DNA from 3 places in the Burkholderia sp. Bp9016 genome. Region 3 is predicted to be linked to each of the others. Evidence: predicted binding sites of a transcription regulator. Region 3 holds the regulator's gene; each other region holds the start of a gene.
The links. Region 3 encodes sigma-54, which starts transcription at its own class of promoters, with help from an activator protein. Its sites were predicted from a motif close to TGGCANGNAANCTGCTTT; they were not measured.
Positions count from the first base shown of each region.

Region 1: DIE13_RS18750 (ATP-NAD kinase family protein) is a predicted target of sigma-54. The motif match lies at 3,675-3,692, and genes of this name have one in related genera.
Region 2: DIE13_RS25340 (collagen-like triple helix repeat-containing protein) is a predicted target of sigma-54. The motif match lies at 3,949-3,966, and genes of this name have one in related genera.

Region 1 covers NZ_QTPY01000014.1:138,893-144,514, reverse strand. The annotation lists gene DIE13_RS18765 (alpha-ketoacid dehydrogenase subunit beta) at 1-531, opposite strand, end outside; gene DIE13_RS18760 (thiamine pyrophosphate-dependent dehydrogenase E1 component subunit alpha) at 586-1,569, opposite strand; gene DIE13_RS18755 (SDR family NAD(P)-dependent oxidoreductase) at 1,647-2,423, opposite strand; gene DIE13_RS18750 (ATP-NAD kinase family protein) at 2,486-3,544, opposite strand; gene DIE13_RS18745 (sigma-54-dependent Fis family transcriptional regulator) at 4,080-5,622, shown strand, end outside.
Region 2 covers NZ_QTPY01000023.1:86,631-92,252, forward strand. The annotation lists gene DIE13_RS25320 (TonB-dependent receptor domain-containing protein) at 1-932, shown strand, start outside; gene DIE13_RS25325 (LysE family translocator) at 1,030-1,668, opposite strand; gene DIE13_RS25330 (Lrp/AsnC family transcriptional regulator) at 1,783-2,244, shown strand; gene DIE13_RS25335 (VOC family protein) at 2,307-2,717, shown strand; gene DIE13_RS25340 (collagen-like triple helix repeat-containing protein) at 2,784-3,911, opposite strand; gene DIE13_RS25345 (EamA family transporter) at 4,241-4,534, opposite strand; gene DIE13_RS25350 (copper-binding protein) at 4,681-5,028, opposite strand; gene DIE13_RS25355 (DUF2182 domain-containing protein) at 5,113-5,622, opposite strand, start outside.
Region 3 covers NZ_QTPY01000010.1:205,426-211,047, reverse strand. The annotation lists gene lptC (LPS export ABC transporter periplasmic protein LptC) at 1-461, shown strand, start outside; gene lptA (lipopolysaccharide transport periplasmic protein LptA) at 482-1,147, shown strand; gene lptB (LPS export ABC transporter ATP-binding protein) at 1,144-1,920, shown strand; gene DIE13_RS14875 (RNA polymerase factor sigma-54) at 2,091-3,596, shown strand; gene hpf (ribosome hibernation-promoting factor, HPF/YfiA family) at 3,756-4,115, shown strand; gene DIE13_RS14865 (PTS sugar transporter subunit IIA) at 4,311-4,823, shown strand; gene hprK (HPr(Ser) kinase/phosphatase) at 4,953-5,622, shown strand, end outside.

The DNA.
Region 1 (5,622 bases), on a different contig from region 3:
GGGATCGTTGTCGCGGATCGCCTGGATCAGCAGCCCCTTCGCGTCGTACGGCGTCGCCGGACACACGACCTTCAGCCCCGGGATGTGGGTAAACAGCGACGTGAGCATCTGCGAGTGCTGCGCGGCCGCGCGCAGGCCGGCGCCGTACATCGCGCGGATCACGACCGGCGTCACCGCCTTGCCGCCGAACATGTAGCGGAATTTCGCGGCCTGGTTGAAGATCTGGTCGAAGCACACGCCCATGAAATCGATGAACATCAGTTCCGCAACGGGCCGCATCCCGCACGCGGCCGCGCCAACCGCCGCGCCGATGTAGCCGCCTTCGGACAGCGGCGTATCGAGCACGCGGCCCGGAAACTTGTGGAACAGCCCCTTCGTCACGCCGAGCACGCCGCCCCACGCGTCGTCCTCGCCCGGCGCGCCCGCGCCGCCCGCATTGTCCTCGCCCATCACGATCACGCTGTCGTCGCGCGCCATTTCCTGCGCGAGCGCCTCGTTGATCGCCTGCGAATAAGTGATCTTCCTTGCCATGTCTGTCTCCTGGAATGTTCGGTTCGCCGTACCGGCTGCTGGGTCAGGTCGCGCTCACGGGTATGACACGTACACGTCGGCCAGCAGATCGGCGGCGTCGGGCAGCGGCGCGGCCTTCGCCTGCGCGACCGCGTCGTCGATCAGCGCCTTCACCTGCGCGTCGACCGCGCGCAGCTCGTCGGTCGTCAGCGCTTCGGCACGCACGACGCGCGTCTCGAAATGCTTCAGGCAGTCCTTCTCGTCGCGCAGTTTCTGCACTTCGCCCGGCGCGCGATAGGTCTGCGCATCGCCTTCGAAGTGGCCGAAATAACGCGTGAACTTCACCTCGACGAGCGTCGGGCCGCCGCCGTTGCGCGCGCGCGCGACCGCTTCGCCGAGCGCTTCGTGCACCGCGAAGAAGTCGAAGCCGTCGACGATCACGCCGGGCATTCCGAAGCCGTTCGCGCGATCGGCGATGTTGTCGGTCGCGACCGACCAGCTTGACGACGTCGCTTCCGCATAGCCGTTGTTTTCGGCCACGAAGATCGCCGGCAGCCGCCACACCGACGCGAGGTTCATCGATTCGAAAATCACGCCCTGGTTCGACGCGCCGTCGCCAAAGAAGCACACGCCGACGCCGCCCGTCTTCTTGTGCTTGGCCGCGAGCGCCGCGCCGCACACGAGCGGGCCGCCCGCGCCGACGATCCCGTTCGCGCCGAGCATCCCCATCGCCAGGTCGGCGATGTGCATCGAGCCGCCCTTGCCGTGGCAGACGCCCGTCTTCTTGCCGTAGATCTCGGCCATCATCCCGTGCACGTCGACGCCTTTCGCAATGCAATGGCCATGGCCGCGGTGCGTGGTGGCGACGTAGTCCTCAAGGCCGAGGTGCAGCATCGTGCCGACCGCGGATGCTTCCTCGCCCGCGTACAGGTGCACGAAGCCGGGAATTTCGCCGGTTGCGAACTCGACGTGCAGGCGCTCCTCGAATTCGCGGATCGTGCGCATCAGCCGGTAGGCGTCCAGCAGCTTGTCCCTGCTGAGCTGTGTCGAAACGGTCATGTGTGTCTCCTGGGTAGGTCTGACTGCGAATGCCGCCGCGGCAACGCCCCGGCGACGGATTGCACGGCCTGCGGCCGTCAGTGGAACGTGAAACCGCCGTCGACGTTCACGGCCTGGCCGGTCACGTTGTCCATCGTCGCGAAGAACAGCGCGAGCCGGCCCATATCCTCGGGGGTCTGCGCACGGCCCTGCGGAATCAGCGTGAGCTGGTGCCGCTGCCACGACTCCTCGACCGACTCGCCGTCGGTCTTCCATTCGTCGGACAGCCGGTCCCACATGTAGGTACGCACGATGCCCGGACAGATCGCGTTGACGGTCACGCCGTCGCGCGCGAGCTCCTTCGCGAGCGCGTTCGTGAAGCCGACCACCGCGAATTTCGACGCGCTGTAGTGGGCGAGATTCGGAAACCCTTCCTTGCCGGCAATCGACGCGACGTTGATGATCCGGCCGCTGCGCTGCGCCTTCAGATGCGGGAGCGCCGCGCGGCAACCGAGAAACGTGCCCTTCGCATTCACGTCCATCACGAAATCCCAGTCGCGTTCGGTCAACGCCTCGACCGGATGAATGCTGATCACGCCCGCGCAATTCACGAGGATGTCGAGCCGGCCGAGTTCGGCGAGCGCCTGCGCGACCATCGCGTCGACCTGCGCGGCCTGCGTGACGTCGACCTTCGCGACCGCCGCGCGCCGGCCGAGCGCACGCACCTCGCGGGCGGTTGCGTCGAGTGCGTCGTCGAGCAGATCCGCGAGCAGGATGTCGGCACCCGCACCTGCAAGCGTCAGCGCAATGCCGCGGCCGATGCCGCGCGCGGCGCCGGTGACGATAACGACCTGTCCTTCGAGAACGGCTGTCATGGCGATGTCTCCTTGTCGATTGACTGGAATGGAAGCGATGCGTCGTCGAAAAAACTGGGGGGTCAGTTGCGCCACGCGCCGGCGTCGCGCAGCAACAGCCGCGACGACGCGTAACGCAGCGTGCGGCCGACGTCGACCGTCAGTGGCCCCCGCCAGTCGAGCGCGATCTCGTAGCGATCGCCGCGCGCAACCTCGATCTCGCGTTCGCCGTCGAACGCGAGCGTGCCGTGCTCGAACGGGATCGTCTGCCACGCGCCCGGTTCGAGCCGCTCGCAACTGCGCATCACGACGCGATCGACTCGGCCCGGCGCGATCGGTGCGACGAGCAGCGTGCCGGCCGTCTTGCCGTCGGCCGCGAAACGCATCGCGAGTCCGTGCGGCGCGCTGCGCTCGAGCGGCGCCCACGCGCCGCCGAGCGCCGACAGCCCGATGCCGTCCGGTTCCGCGAAAGTCAGGTAAAGCGTGTCGATGTCGTCGGGGCCCGAGATCGCCCGTGCGCCAGTGAAGCGCTGGCGCGCCGCGCATACGTCGACGAGCGCGATCTCCTCGCGTCCCGCGTTCGAACCGGCCGTGCAGCGCACGACGAGCCGCTTGTTGCGCATGAACGCGACGTCGGCCGGCACGGCGCCGGTCGCGGCAAGCCCGGCCGCGACGCCTGCGACCGTCGCCTCGCGATGCTCGGGAAACGCGTTGTTGGTGCCGGTGGACAGCGCAACGAGCGGCGTCGCGCCGCAATGCGCGGCGACCGCGCGATGAGTGCCGTCGCCCCCGAGCACGACGATCAGCGCGACTTCCATCCGGTGCATGTAGGCAGCGCCGGCCTGCGTGTCGGCGACCGTATCGGAGATCGGCAGGTCGACGAATTCGACGTCGGGCCAGCGCTCCTGGGGTGCGACCGCACGATGCGTATCGAGCGCACGCATCAGCAGCGTCGCGATGCCCGTCTTGTCACGCAATGTCAGTACGCGCTCGACGCCCATCGCGCCGAGGCCGGCGAGCAGGCGCACGACCATGTTGGCCTTTTCCGCCGTCGGGAACACGGATGCATGCGTCGTCAGACGGCGAATGTCGCGCCCCGATGCGGGGTTCGCGATCACGCCGACGGTCACGGGCGTCGTCACGGGCTTGTCTCCATCCAGTGGGCCGGCGCTCGCGCATTGGCTCGCGCGCCGGCCCTGCATGTGTCGTCCGCCGTCATCGAGAGCGGCGGATCGTCGTCGCCGACGCGACTGCGCCGGACTTGCCGTGATATCTGCAAGCAGCGTGCCACCGTGTGTGCAACGACCGGGAAACCCGCGTGCGGACTGGCTCGGCGGCGATACACGGGCTCGACATGGGCCGCCAAGACGCGCGTACGCGTCGCGAAACGGCGCGTGCGTCTCACCGCGTCGATCTCGCGGCGCGCATGTTTCGGCAGCGTGGCTCGCACGCCGACCTATCCGGCAAGCCGCGCGGATCGCGGCACGGCGCGCGCCACCGCGATCCGGGCGCCAATCGCGCACGGCTCGCCCTTGGGTCTCAGCCCCGCGAGACCCGTTGAGATGCCGGTGAGACGAACGTCTCATGCGTCGCGCATGCTGCGATGCAATGTGATCCGCCGAAGCGGATGTGCTACAAGAACAGCGAATTCCCCGCCGTCCGGAACCGGAGCCGACCATGCCCTATGCCGTCCCCCAGGCCCAGCACGCCGACCGTGTGCTCGGCGCGCTCGCCGGGCGCCTGCCCGCGCCGGCCGACTCCTCGCGCCTCGTGTCGTCGTGGCAACGCTCGCTCGAGCGCTATGCGCTCGACCCGGCTTCGTCGATCGGCCCGCGCGTGCTGACCGCAGCCGAGCTGCGCGAGGTGCGCGACAAGGAGGAAGCGTTCCTGCGCGCGTCGGGGCAATGTCTGACGCGCCTGCACGACATGATTCGCGTTGCCGACTATTGCGTGATGCTGACCGACGCGCACGGCGTGACGATCGATTACCGGATCGACCGCGAACGCCGCAACGACTTCCGTCATGCGGGCCTGCACATCGGCTCGTGCTGGTCGGAAAGCGAGGAAGGCACGTGCGGCGTCGCGAGCGTGCTGACCGATCTCGCGCCGATCACCGTGCACAAGACCGATCACTTTCGCGCGGCATTCACCACCCTCACCTGTAGCGCGGCCCCGATCTTCTCGCCGGGCGGCGAACTGATCGGCGTGCTCGATGCGTCGGCCGTCCAGTCGCCGGACAACCGCGACAGCCAGCGCCTCGTGTACCAGCTCGTGCGGCAAAGCGCCGGACTGATCGAGGACGGCTATTTCGTACACAGCACCGCGCAGCACTGGATATTGTTCGGGCATCCGAATCGTCACTACGTCGAGGCGCAGCCCGAATGGCTGATCGCGTTCGACGACTGCGGCAATATCGTCGCCGCGAACCGCCAGGCGCGCGACGCATTGCCGGCGCTGTGCGAACCGCGCCACATCGACGAGATCTTCGACGCGACAGAGATGCCGCTGCGCGATGCCGCACGGCTCGACACGATCGTCGCGCTGAGGCTGCGCGCGACCGGCGCCCCGCTCCATGCGCGGCTGCGCGCGCCGCTACGACGCGCCGGACGCGAAACCGGCACGGCACGGGCCGCCCCGGCATCTCGCCGCCCCGGCACCGCGCAGCGCAACGTCGGTGCGCTCACCCCGTTCCTGCACAGCAGCGACGCGCGCATCGCGCAGCAGGCCGAACTCGCGCTGCGCGTCGCGAGCAAGCGGCTGCCGATTCTCGTACTCGGCGAAACCGGCGCGGGCAAGGAAGTGTTCGCCCGCGCGATCCACGACGCAGGTGCGCGACGCGCACGGCCGTTCGTCGCGGTCAACTGCGGCGCGCTGCCCGACGCGCTGATCGAAAGCGAGCTGTTCGGCTATGCGGCCGGCGCGTTTACCGGCGCGCGCAAGCACGGCGCACGCGGCAAGATCGTGCTCGCCGACGGCGGCACGCTGTTTCTCGACGAAATCGGCGACATGCCGCTCGCGCTGCAGACGCGCCTGTTGCGCGTGCTCGCCGACGGCGAAGTCGTGCCGCTCGGCAGCGACACGCCCGTGCGCGTCGATCTGGACGTGATCTGCGCGACGCACCGCGATCTCGCACAGATGGTGGCCGGCGGCTCGTTCCGCGAGGATCTGTATTACCGGCTGAGCGGCGCGACCTTCGAGCTGCCGCCGCTGCGCGAGCGCG
Region 2 (5,622 bases), on a different contig from region 3:
GCATCACTTCGTCGACGTCGCTGACCCGTCAGGAGCACGGGTTCCAGCTGTTCGGCCTGCCGCTGTCGGGCGAGACGAAGCTCGCCTACGACTTCACGCGCGAACAGGCGTTCCTGCCGATCGATATTCCGGACGGCGTACCGACGCGCAACGACTCCGCGTTCTCGCTGCATCAGTCGGCAACGCTCGGCAACGTGACGATGTTCGTCGCGGGCCGTCATGAAATCATCGCCGGCCAGTCGGTAAACACCGGCAACGCGGCCCTGTCGTGGGCGATCACACCGGTGTACACGGCGCGGGTGTCGTACGGCAACGCGTTCCGCCTGCCGGCCTTCAACGACCTGTACTACCCCGGCTACGGCAATCCGGACCTGAGCCCGGAGCGCAGCGATTCGATCGAGGCCGCGCTCGACGCGAACACGTCGTACGGCACGTTCACCGCCGCGATCTACGACACGCGGGTGCACAACCTGATCGCGTACAACCCCGCGACGTTCTCGCCGATGAACATCGGCCGCTCGCATATCCGCGGCATTGACCTGTCGTACAAGGGGACGATTGGCCGCTACACGCCGGTCAGCATCGCGATCGGCCTGCTGGACCCGCAGGACGAGACCAACGACAGCTGGCTCAACCGCCGGCCGCGCCAGACGGTCAGCGTGAGCGTCGACCACACGTGGGACGAACTGCACCTGCACGCGCTGAGCACGGGCGCGTCGCTGAACTACGGCGGCACGACGTTCGACGACCCGGTGAACACGACCTACCTGCCGTCGTACCTGACGGTGAACCTGCGCGCGTCGTACAGGATCAACGCGCACCTGACGGTATCGGCGACGCTGTCGAACCTGTTCGACCGCCAGTACATGACCGCGTACGGCTACAACACGCTCGGCCGCACCGCGTTCGGCAAGGTCAGCTACACGTTCTGACGCCCGGCTGCCCACGCATCGGCGCCCGCGATCACGGACGCCGATGCGGAGCCGTTCAGATGGATCGAATGCGTTCGCAGCGAACCGCAGTCGACCTTCACGACCCCACGACGCCGCGCACGCCCGCAATCAACTGGATCGCGCCGAACCCCGCGATCACGACGGCCGACACACGCGACAGCCCGTGCATGAACGCGCCGGACATCTTCGTGCGTAACGCGGCGGTCGCACCGCTCAGACACAGCCACCACGCCGCCGACCCAGCGAACACGCCGGCGACCATCGGCGCGACGGACATCCGCATCGCGCCTTCCCGAGCCGCCGACAGCGGCCCAAGCGCCGCGAAAATCCCGATGAACGACACGATCGTCATCGGGTTCGACAACGTCAGGCCGAACGTCGTCAGGAAGTCGCGCAGCACGGTCGTACGCGGCCCGTCGCGCTGCACGGCCGCCACGGCCGGTGGCTGACGCGCGATGGACCACGCCAGCCACACGAGGAACGCGCCGCCGCCGATTTTCAGCGCGACGGTCAGCATCGGGAACGCCGTGGCGATGCCCGCGACACCCAGCGCGCCGAGCAGCCCGTAGATCGCATCCGCGCAGGCGGCCCCGATGCCGGTGGCGAACCCTGCGCGAAAGCCGCGGGTCAGGCTGCGCTGGATGCACAGCATGCCGATCGGGCCGACCGGCACCGCGATCGACAAGCCGATCACGACGGACTTGATGAACAGCATGGCCGACTCCTCGTGTCAGGCAAGGGGGATACCGGCATCGTAGGGAAAGTCCGATCGCCGCTGAAGCCGGTTTTTAAGGAAAAATGGCTGTTTTACCTTAAAAACTCCACCGCCATGGACGATCTGGACTGGAAGATACTTGCGCTGCTGCAGGCCAACGGCCGCATCAGCTACACGGAGCTGGCACGTCAGGTTCATCTGTCGGTGCCGGCGGTGACCGAACGCGTGAAGCGCCTCGAATCGATCGGGGTGATCGACGGCTACACGGCGCGGGTCAATCCGGCCGCGGCCGGCTACGCGGTGAGCGCGCTGATCGGCATCACGGTGCCGCAGCCGGCCAAGGCGAAATTCCTGACGCTGCTGGAGACGATTCCCGAAGTGGTCGAGTGCCATCACGTGACCGGCGCGGATTCCTACGTGATGCGGTTCGTGGCCACGGGCATGGCGCACCTCGAACAGCTGATCGAGCGCATCAACCTGTACGGCGAAACCCGCACGTCGATCGTGATGTCGACGCCGCTGCCGGCCCGCGGGCTCGCGCGCCCGGCTGCGGCGATCAAAGGGATTCGGGGGTGACAGGACACCCCGCGCTACGCGATGCTGTGCAATGCCCCCTTGCACGAACCGGACAACCTGCCATGTCAGTCATCGGACTCGATCATTACAACCTGCGCGCCGATCGGGCGACGCTCGATACGCTGCGCGATTTCTACGTGAACGTCGTGGGCCTCGAACCCGGCTATCGGCCACCGTTCCAGAGCGACGGCTACTGGCTCTACGCGGGGGCGCAAGCGATTCTCCACCTGTCGGAAACGCGGCCCGGCGAGGTGCGGCCAGCGCACGTCGTCAATACGTTCGACCATATGGCGTTTTCCTGCGCGAACGCCGCCGACATGGAGCGGCGCCTCGACAACGCGCAGGTCCAGTACGCGCGCCGATACGTGCCGCTCACGCGCCAGCTCCAGATCTTTTTCAGCGATCCGGCCGGCAACGGTGTCGAATTGAATTTCTCCGAACCCGACTGCGATTCCGGCAACGGACCGGGTTAGCACGCGGTGTTCGGGCCGGCGATTCGTTCGCGCCGGCCGGGCGCGCTGACGATCAGTGCGGATCCGTCACTTGCCGGCCGCTGCGCCGAGCAAGCCGCCGACGAGCGACGTGACCGGCGCGAGCGGATTGCTCGTACCGCCCGACGTTGCCCCGCCACTCGTACCGGTGCCGGGACCGTTGTGCACGGTTGCCGGTATCCCGCCGACCACGCTCGTCACCAGGCCCGAAATCGGCACGGCGCCGTTTGCGCCGTTCGGATTCACGAGGCCGCCGGCGTTGGTAACAGTATTGCCGACCGCCCGAACCAGTTGCCCGAGATCGCCGACGACCGGCTGCGACGAGGCGGCCGACACCTTGGTTCCGGCCGACGTAATCGCCCCGCCGACCTGTCCAAGCAGGCCGGCGACCGGCTGGCCGAGACCGGTCGCCGTGCCGACCTGTTGGGTCAGGCTGCCGGCCGTCGTCACGAGAGGCGTGATCGCCGACCCGGCCAACTGGGTCGCCTGCTGCACCGGCCCCGACGACACGGTCGAGCCGACCGTAGCGCCCGCGGACTGCAGCCCCTGGGCTACCGTGTCGAGCAGGCCGCCAACCGGCGTCGTGATGGGGGCGAGCGGCGACAGCGGGCCCGCGCCGAGCGCCTTCACGGTCTCGGCAAGGCCCAGGACGGGATTGCCCGTCGAGCTGACGACGGTGCCGAGCCCGGTGACCGTCTTGCCGACCGGGTCCGGCGTGATGCCGATCTGGCCGATCCCCGCGCTCACCGCGTTCGCCGAGTCGCGGATGATCGAGCCCACGCCGGTGATCGTGGCGCCCGGGCCCGCGGTCACGCTCTTGCCGACACCCGGCAGACTCACTCCGCCGAGCGAGGTGCCGGCGTCCATCACGACCTGGCCAACCGTGCTGACGATGCCGTTCGTGCCGGGCGCGCCGCTGGTACCCCAACCGCCGCTCGTCGTTCCGCTGGTCCCGCTGGTCCCGCTGGTCCCGCTGGTCCCGCTGGTCCCGCTGGTTCCGCTAGTTCCGCTGGTTCCGCTAGTTCCGCTGGTTCCGCTAGTTCCGCTCGTACTCGTGCCGATGTTATTGCCGGCCACGGTCGGCGCGGTGATGTCGCCGCCGCCGCACGCGGCCAGCATACAAGCCGCGGCGATCGCGGCGAGCGCAACGCCGGTTCTGGTGAAATGGTGATACATGGATGCCCCCGTCGGTTTTTCAGATCAATGCATTCGACAAGCATCACCCGTGCCACCAAGGTCGCCATCGATGCAATCCCGCGATCGCCGCGCACCGGGCCCCGCCGGCGGCCGTCCCCACGCGGGACGTACGGCATGCGATCGGAAACCCGCCGGTTCGGCGAGCCCCGCGCCGCTCCCGGCGTTCACGTAACACGGGGGCACGTTACGTAGCACCGGCACGGAACGGTGACGACACCCGCAATGGCGTCGCGTTGATCGTCACGGGCTCGACGGTCATTCACGTGACGAATCGGGGCGGCGCAACGTTCGCGCTCGCGAAAGTGTCGTCACGCCCGCGGTTTCCACTGAGCGCGTGACGGCAGCGTCATCGCCGCCACGCCCGCGACGGCACATCCGAGCCCCAGCCACGCCAACGCGGACAGCGATTCGCCGAGCAGCGCGATGCTGATCGCCACGCCGACCGGAACGCGCAGATACGCTTGCGCCGTCGTCCCGACCGAGCCGAGCGTCCGGACCAGCCGGAAGGAGACGACGAACGCGAACGCGGTCGACAGGACGGCGAGCGGCTGCCACGACGGCTCGAGCGTCCGTGGTCGGTCGACCGCGATGCTGGCGGGCACCAGCGGCGTCGCTGCCGACCACGAGCGAGCCGACGGCCGGCGCGGCCGGCGACAGTCCGTTGAACGACCGGCCGTAGATCGCGGCACCGGCATAGCACACCGTCGCGGCGACGATCGCCGCCGGAAACCGCTGCGGGATTCGAGCGTCACTGCCGCTTCACGAGCCGCACGATCGTCAGCGTGCCGTTCACGCGCTCGACCCGAACCCTGACCTTGTCGCCCACGCGAAGCGACTCGATCATGGCCGGATCGCCGGCCTTGAACGTCATCGTCATCGGCGCCATCCCGACGTTCCGGAGCGCGCCGTGCTTCAGCGTCACCATCCCGTGCGCGGCATCGATACGCTTCACTTCGGCATCGGTCAGTGCGGTATCCGGCGCCGACAGCTTCGTGTCGCCCATGTTCATGTCCGACATGCCGCCGGCCGCGCAAGCCGGCATCGCAACAGCCGTCAGTGCACCGACGGCGGCGGCAGCAACGCATCGGATCTTCATCGACAATCTCCAGGACGCACCGCGGATGCCTTCGTGTCTACCGGAGCCAGCACCTGCACCTGCGTCGCAGCATGAACGTCCCCGCTACACGAGCAGCGTCGCGACGGCCCACGCCATCAGCACGACACCCAGCGCGCGGCCGATACGCTCGCCGCCCGGCAGCACCTTTTCCGCAAGCACGAACAGCGACAACGCGATGATCCACACGACGTTCATCACGCCGCCGACGAACAACAGCGCCATCAACAGCCAGCAACACCCGACGCAATATGCGCCGTGGCGTACGCCGAGCAGGAAACTGCCGGACACGCCGGGGCGCCAGTACGTGGTAAGAAAGCGCACCGGCGACCGGCATTGCCGCAGGCATGCCTGTTTCAGCGGCGAGAACTGATAGATGCCAGCCAACGCGAGGACGAACGCGGACAGCGCGGCGCTCTTCGACCACAGCATCATCCCCGAGATCAGGCCGGCGGGCTGCAGCAGCATCTGAAGCACGGCCGCGCCGACCGAAAACGCGAGCCAGGCGACCAGGTAGCCGGCCAGCAGAAACGCCGACGTGAGCGCCGAACCCGTGCCCTGCGCGCCGTGATGCCG
Region 3 (5,622 bases):
ACTTCTCGGTCACCGAGCTCGACCAGTCCGGCACGACCCAGTACCGGCTGACGGCCGCGAAGCTGATCCACTACGAAGACACCGAAAACAGCGACCTGACCGATCCGGCCATGCGCGCGTTCCAGCCCGGCAAGCCGGTCGTGACGACCACCGCGAAGCGCGGCACCGTCAACGGCGACGTGTCGATCGTCGATTTGTACGACGACGCGCGCATCCTGCGCGTGGCCGGCGGCGGCGATCCGCAGATGCAGGCCGATTCCCAGCATTTCCGGATCTTCGTCAATGACGATGTGATCCAGACCGAAAAGCCGGTTAAACTTCAGCGCGGCCTGTCGCTCGTCAACGCGACCGACGGCATGAAGTACAACAACGTCACCCGGGTCATCGAGCTTTACGGCAACGTGCGCGGCACGATTGCCGCGTCCGACGCGTCGGGCGGCTCGAAAGCTCAATCCAGGTGACGCATCCCTCACGTGACTGCATGAACGAACCGTTCCCTCGACAGAATTCCGGCGGCGCTGCGCGCGCCGTCCGCGCCGCGCTCGCCGCGACGCTCGTGGCGCTCCCGCTCGTCGGGCTGGCGCCGCTCGCCCATGCCGAGAAGGCCGACCAGAACAAGCCGATCAACGTCGAGGCGGACAACCTGACCTATGACGACCTGAAGCAGGTCACGGTCGCGACCGGCAACGTCGTGATCACGAAGGGCACGATCATCATCAAGGGCGATCGCGTCGAAGTGCGCCAGGATCCGGAAGGCTATCAGTACGCGACGTCGTTCGGCAGCAGCAAGAAGCACGCAACGTTCCGCCAGAAGCGCGAAGGCCTCGACGAGTACATCGACGGCGATGCCGAGCGCATCGACTACGACGGCAAGCAGGATCTCACGACGCTGACGACCGCGGCCACCGTGCGCCGCCTGCAGGGCACGTCGACCATCGCCGACACCGTGCACGGCAGCGTGATCACGTACGACGGCCAGCACGACTTCTACACCGCGAAGGGCGGCAAGGACGTCGCGGCGCCTGGCAACCCGACCGGCCGCGTGCGCGCGATGCTGTCGCCGAAGAACGGCGGCGCAGGGCCGCTGAACGGTGCGCCGGCGAAGCTGTCGCCGTCGACCACGATCCAGGGAGCGCCGGGCCAATGAACGCGCTACCGAATCGCCAGCCGGCCGGCACGACGAGCTCGCTCGTCGTCCGCAACCTGAAGAAGCGCTACGGCTCGCGCACCGTCGTCAAGGACGTGTCGCTCGACGTGAAGAGCGGCGAGGTCGTCGGCCTGCTCGGCCCGAACGGCGCCGGCAAGACCACGTCGTTCTACATGATCGTGGGCCTCGTGCCGCTCGATGCGGGCGAGATCTCGCTGAACGGCAGCTCGATCAGCCTGCTGCCGATCCACAAGCGCGCATCGCTCGGCCTGTCGTACCTGCCGCAGGAAGCATCCGTGTTCCGCAAGCTGACCGTCGAGGAGAACATCCGCGCAGTGCTCGAGCTGCAGTACGGCGACGATGGCAAGCGGCTCTCGAAGGATGCGATCGCGTCGCGCACCGAGGCACTGCTCGACGAGCTGCAGATCGCCCACCTGCGCGACAATCCTGCGCTGTCGCTGTCGGGCGGCGAACGCCGTCGCGTCGAAATCGCGCGTGCGCTCGCGACCAACCCGAACTTCATCCTGCTCGACGAACCGTTCGCCGGCGTCGATCCGATCGCAGTACTCGAGATCCAGAAGATCGTCAAGTTCCTGAAGCAGCGCAATATCGGCGTGTTGATTACCGATCACAACGTCCGCGAAACGCTCGGCATTTGCGACCACGCATACATCATCAGCGACGGTTCAGTGCTCGCCGCCGGCGCGCCGAGCGACATCATCGAGAACGAAAGCGTGCGCCGCGTGTACCTCGGCGAACACTTCCGCATGTAACTTCCCCTCGTGGCCGGCTGCACCCCGCCCGGCACCGCCGTGCGGGGCCGCGCGCGGCTTTCCAGCCATGTTGCAGCCCTACCCGCGGCCGGGCGGCGCGCCGCGCGTAATCGCGGATGGCTCAAGGCGCCTGGGTCGTGGCACACTGCCGGTATGACTCCCTCTCTGCCATGAAAGCCAGCCTTCAACTCCGCCTGTCGCAACATTTGGCGCTGACGCCGCAGCTACAGCAGTCGATCCGGCTTCTGCAGTTGTCGACGCTCGAACTGCAGCAGGAAGTCGCGATGGCCGTCGCGCAGAATCCGCTGCTCGAAAATGACGATGAATGGATCGCGAGTCCGCTGCGTGTCGCGGCGGATGGATCGCTGATCGCGCAGACGCCGCCCGCGCAGAGCGCCGAACCGGCCGCCGCGAACGGCAGCGGCCAGTCGGGCGAGCGCGCCGAGCGCGACGAACCGGCCGGCGCCGACGAATACGACGGCTACGCATCCGGCGACGGCAACGACGGCCCGCAGTGGAATCTCGACGAGTTCGGCCGCTCGAGCGGCGCATCGGACGACGACGACCTGCCGCCGCTGCAGGTGCAGGAAGCCGCGACGTCGCTGCGCGACCATCTCTCCGCGCAACTGCGCGTCACGCAGGCCGGCCCGCGCGATCGCGCGCTCGTGATGTTCCTGATCGAATCGCTCGACGACGACGGCTACCTGACCGCGTCGCTCGACGAAGTGCTCGCCGATCTGCCGGCCGAACTTGAAATCGACTGCGACGAACTGAACGCGGCGCTCGCGCTGCTGCACAGCTTCGACCCCGCCGGGGTCGGTGCGCGCTCGGCATCCGAATGCCTGAAGCTGCAGTTGCTGCGCCTCGATCCGTCCCCCACCCGCACGCTCGCGCTCGAAATCGTGTCGCAGCATCTCGAGCTGCTCGCCGCGCGCGATTTCACGCGGCTGCGCAAGCACCTGAAGGCGAGCGACGACGCGCTGCGCGACGCGCACGCGCTGATCCGTTCGCTGGAGCCGTTCCCGGGCGCCGCATACGGCAAGGCCGAAGCGGACTACGTCGTACCCGACATCATCGTGAAGAAGTCCGGCCAGAACTGGCTCGCGGAACTCAATCCGGAAGTGATGCCGCGCCTGCGGATCAACAACCTGTACGCGAACATCCTGCGCAACAGCCGCGGCGATCCGTCGGCCGGATCGTTGAAACAGCAGCTCCAGGAAGCACGCTGGCTGATCAAGAACATCCAGCAGCGCTTCGACACGATCCTGCGCGTCGCGCAGGCTATTGTCGAGCGTCAGAAGAATTTCTTTGCGCACGGTGAAATTGCCATGCGCCCCTTGGTTTTGCGGGAAATAGCTGATACGCTGGGCCTACACGAGTCGACTGTCAGCCGTGTGACAACAGGCAAGTACATGCTGACCCCGTTCGGGACGCTTGAATTTAAGTACTTCTTCGGATCACACGTTTCGACCGACACCGGAGGCGCCGCTTCGTCGACCGCCATCCGAGCCCTGATCAAGCAACTGATAGGAGCTGAAGACCCAAAATCGCCACTTTCGGACAGCCGCATTGCCGAGCTGCTGGCAGAACAGGGTTTCGTGGTTGCGCGCCGCACGGTCGCCAAGTATCGCGAAGCCCTCAAAATCCCGGCAGTGAATCTGCGCAAGTCTCTTTAAGCCTGCTGCCTGCCCGGCGGCAGGCGTGTTCCGGCCACCGCGCACACGGGGAACAGGCCGGGCGACCTGTCCGCGAATTTGCCGCCGCGTGCGGCAGGGGCAAGTCGACCGGAGCGCCGCCTCGATGCGGCCGGGTGGTCTCTCGCTTGGAGAAGCACTATGAACCTGAAGATCAGTGGACATCATCTCGAAGTCACGCCTGCAATTCGCGAATACGTGATCACCAAGCTGGACCGGGTGCTACGCCATAGCGATCAGGTGATAGATGGCACTGTGATCCTCTCGGTCGACAACCACAAGGAAAAGGACAAGCAGCAGCGCGCGGAAATCAACCTGCACCTGAAGGGCAAGGACATCTTCGTCGAAAGCGCGAACGGTAACCTGTACGCTGCGATCGATCTGCTGATCGACAAACTGGATCGCCAGGTCGTCAAGCACATGGAGCGTCTGCAAACGCACGCGCACGACCCCATCAAGCTGCAGCCGTCGATCGACCAGATCGAACTGCCGCCGCAATAACGGTCATTGCAGCACACATGCCGCCCGGTTCGCCGGGCGTTTTTTTTGTGGCTTCGACGCAGTGGTGCGACCGGTCCGTCCATGCTGCGCCACGCGCGCGGCTGTGCTCTATAATGTTCCGGTTATCGCCGGGGGGCGTTGATGCGGTAGCTGCCTTGCAGGTTGCCGATACCGAACGCCTTGATATCGCCGAACATGGAAAATCAGTCTGCCGCAGCAAGGAGACCCCAGGCCGCCCAATCGCCTGCCAACATGAATCGCCTAGCCAAAATCCTGCCCATAGAGAACGTCGTCATCGACCTCTCCGTCACCAGCAAGAAACGCGTCTTCGAACAAGCCGGGCTGATCTTCGAAAATCAGAACGGCATCGCCCGCAGCACCGTCACGGACAACCTGTTCGCGCGCGAGCGCCTCGGCTCGACCGGGCTCGGCGAAGGCGTCGCGATTCCGCACGGGCGTATCAAGGGGCTCAAGCACCCGCTCGCCGCGTTCGTTCGGCTCGCCGATGCGATCCCGTTCGAAGCGCCCGACGGCCAGCCGGTCGGTCTCCTGATTTTCCTGCTCGTCCCCGAGCAAGCCACCCAGCAACACCTCGAGATCCTGTCGGAAATCGCGCAACTGCTGTCCGATCGCGACGCGCGCGAGCGTCTGCACAACGAAACGGATATCGCCGAGTTGCATCGCCTGCTCACTCAGTGGCAACCTTGAGTTGATCCGGGCGGAATATTTTCCCGAGCGAGGCGGCATGCGCCGCCGTCCACGGCTGCCCGGCGCCGGTCCCGCATGGCGACGCCCGTCGCCGCGCGCGTGCACCGACTCATTGGAGTGACGAGAGTCATGGATACGTCCAGCATCAACGCCCAGAGCATCTTCGACGACAACGCAGCCACGCTGAAGCTGAGCTGGCTGACGGGGCATGAAGGCTGGGAGCGCGGTTTTTCGGCCGACACCGTCGGCAACGCGACGTCGAGCGCCGACCTCGTCGGCCACCTGAACCTGATCCACCCGAACCGGATCCAGGTGCTCGGCGAAGCCGAAATCGACTACTACCAGCGGCAGACCGACGAAGACCGTTCGCGCCACATGGCCGAGCTGATCGCACTCGAGCCGCCGTTCCTCGTCGTCGCCGGCGGCGCGGCGGCGCCGCCCGAACTCGTGCTGCGTTGCACGCGCTCGTCCACCCCGCTGTTCACGACGCCGATGTCGGCCGCCGCGGTGATCGATAGCCTGCGGCTCTACATGTCGCGCATCCTCGCGCCGCGCGCGACGCTGCATGGCGTGTTCCTCGACATCCTCGGGATGGGCGTTCTGCTCACCGGCGACTCCGGTCTCGGCAAGAGCGAACTCGGCCTCGAACTCATCAGCCGCGGTCACGGCCTCGTCGCCGACGACGCGGTCGACTTCGTCCGACTTGGCCCCGATTTCGTCGAAGGCCGCTGCCCGCCGCTGCTGCAGAACCTGCTCGAAGTTCGCGGCCTCGGCCTGCTCGACATCAAGACGATCTTCG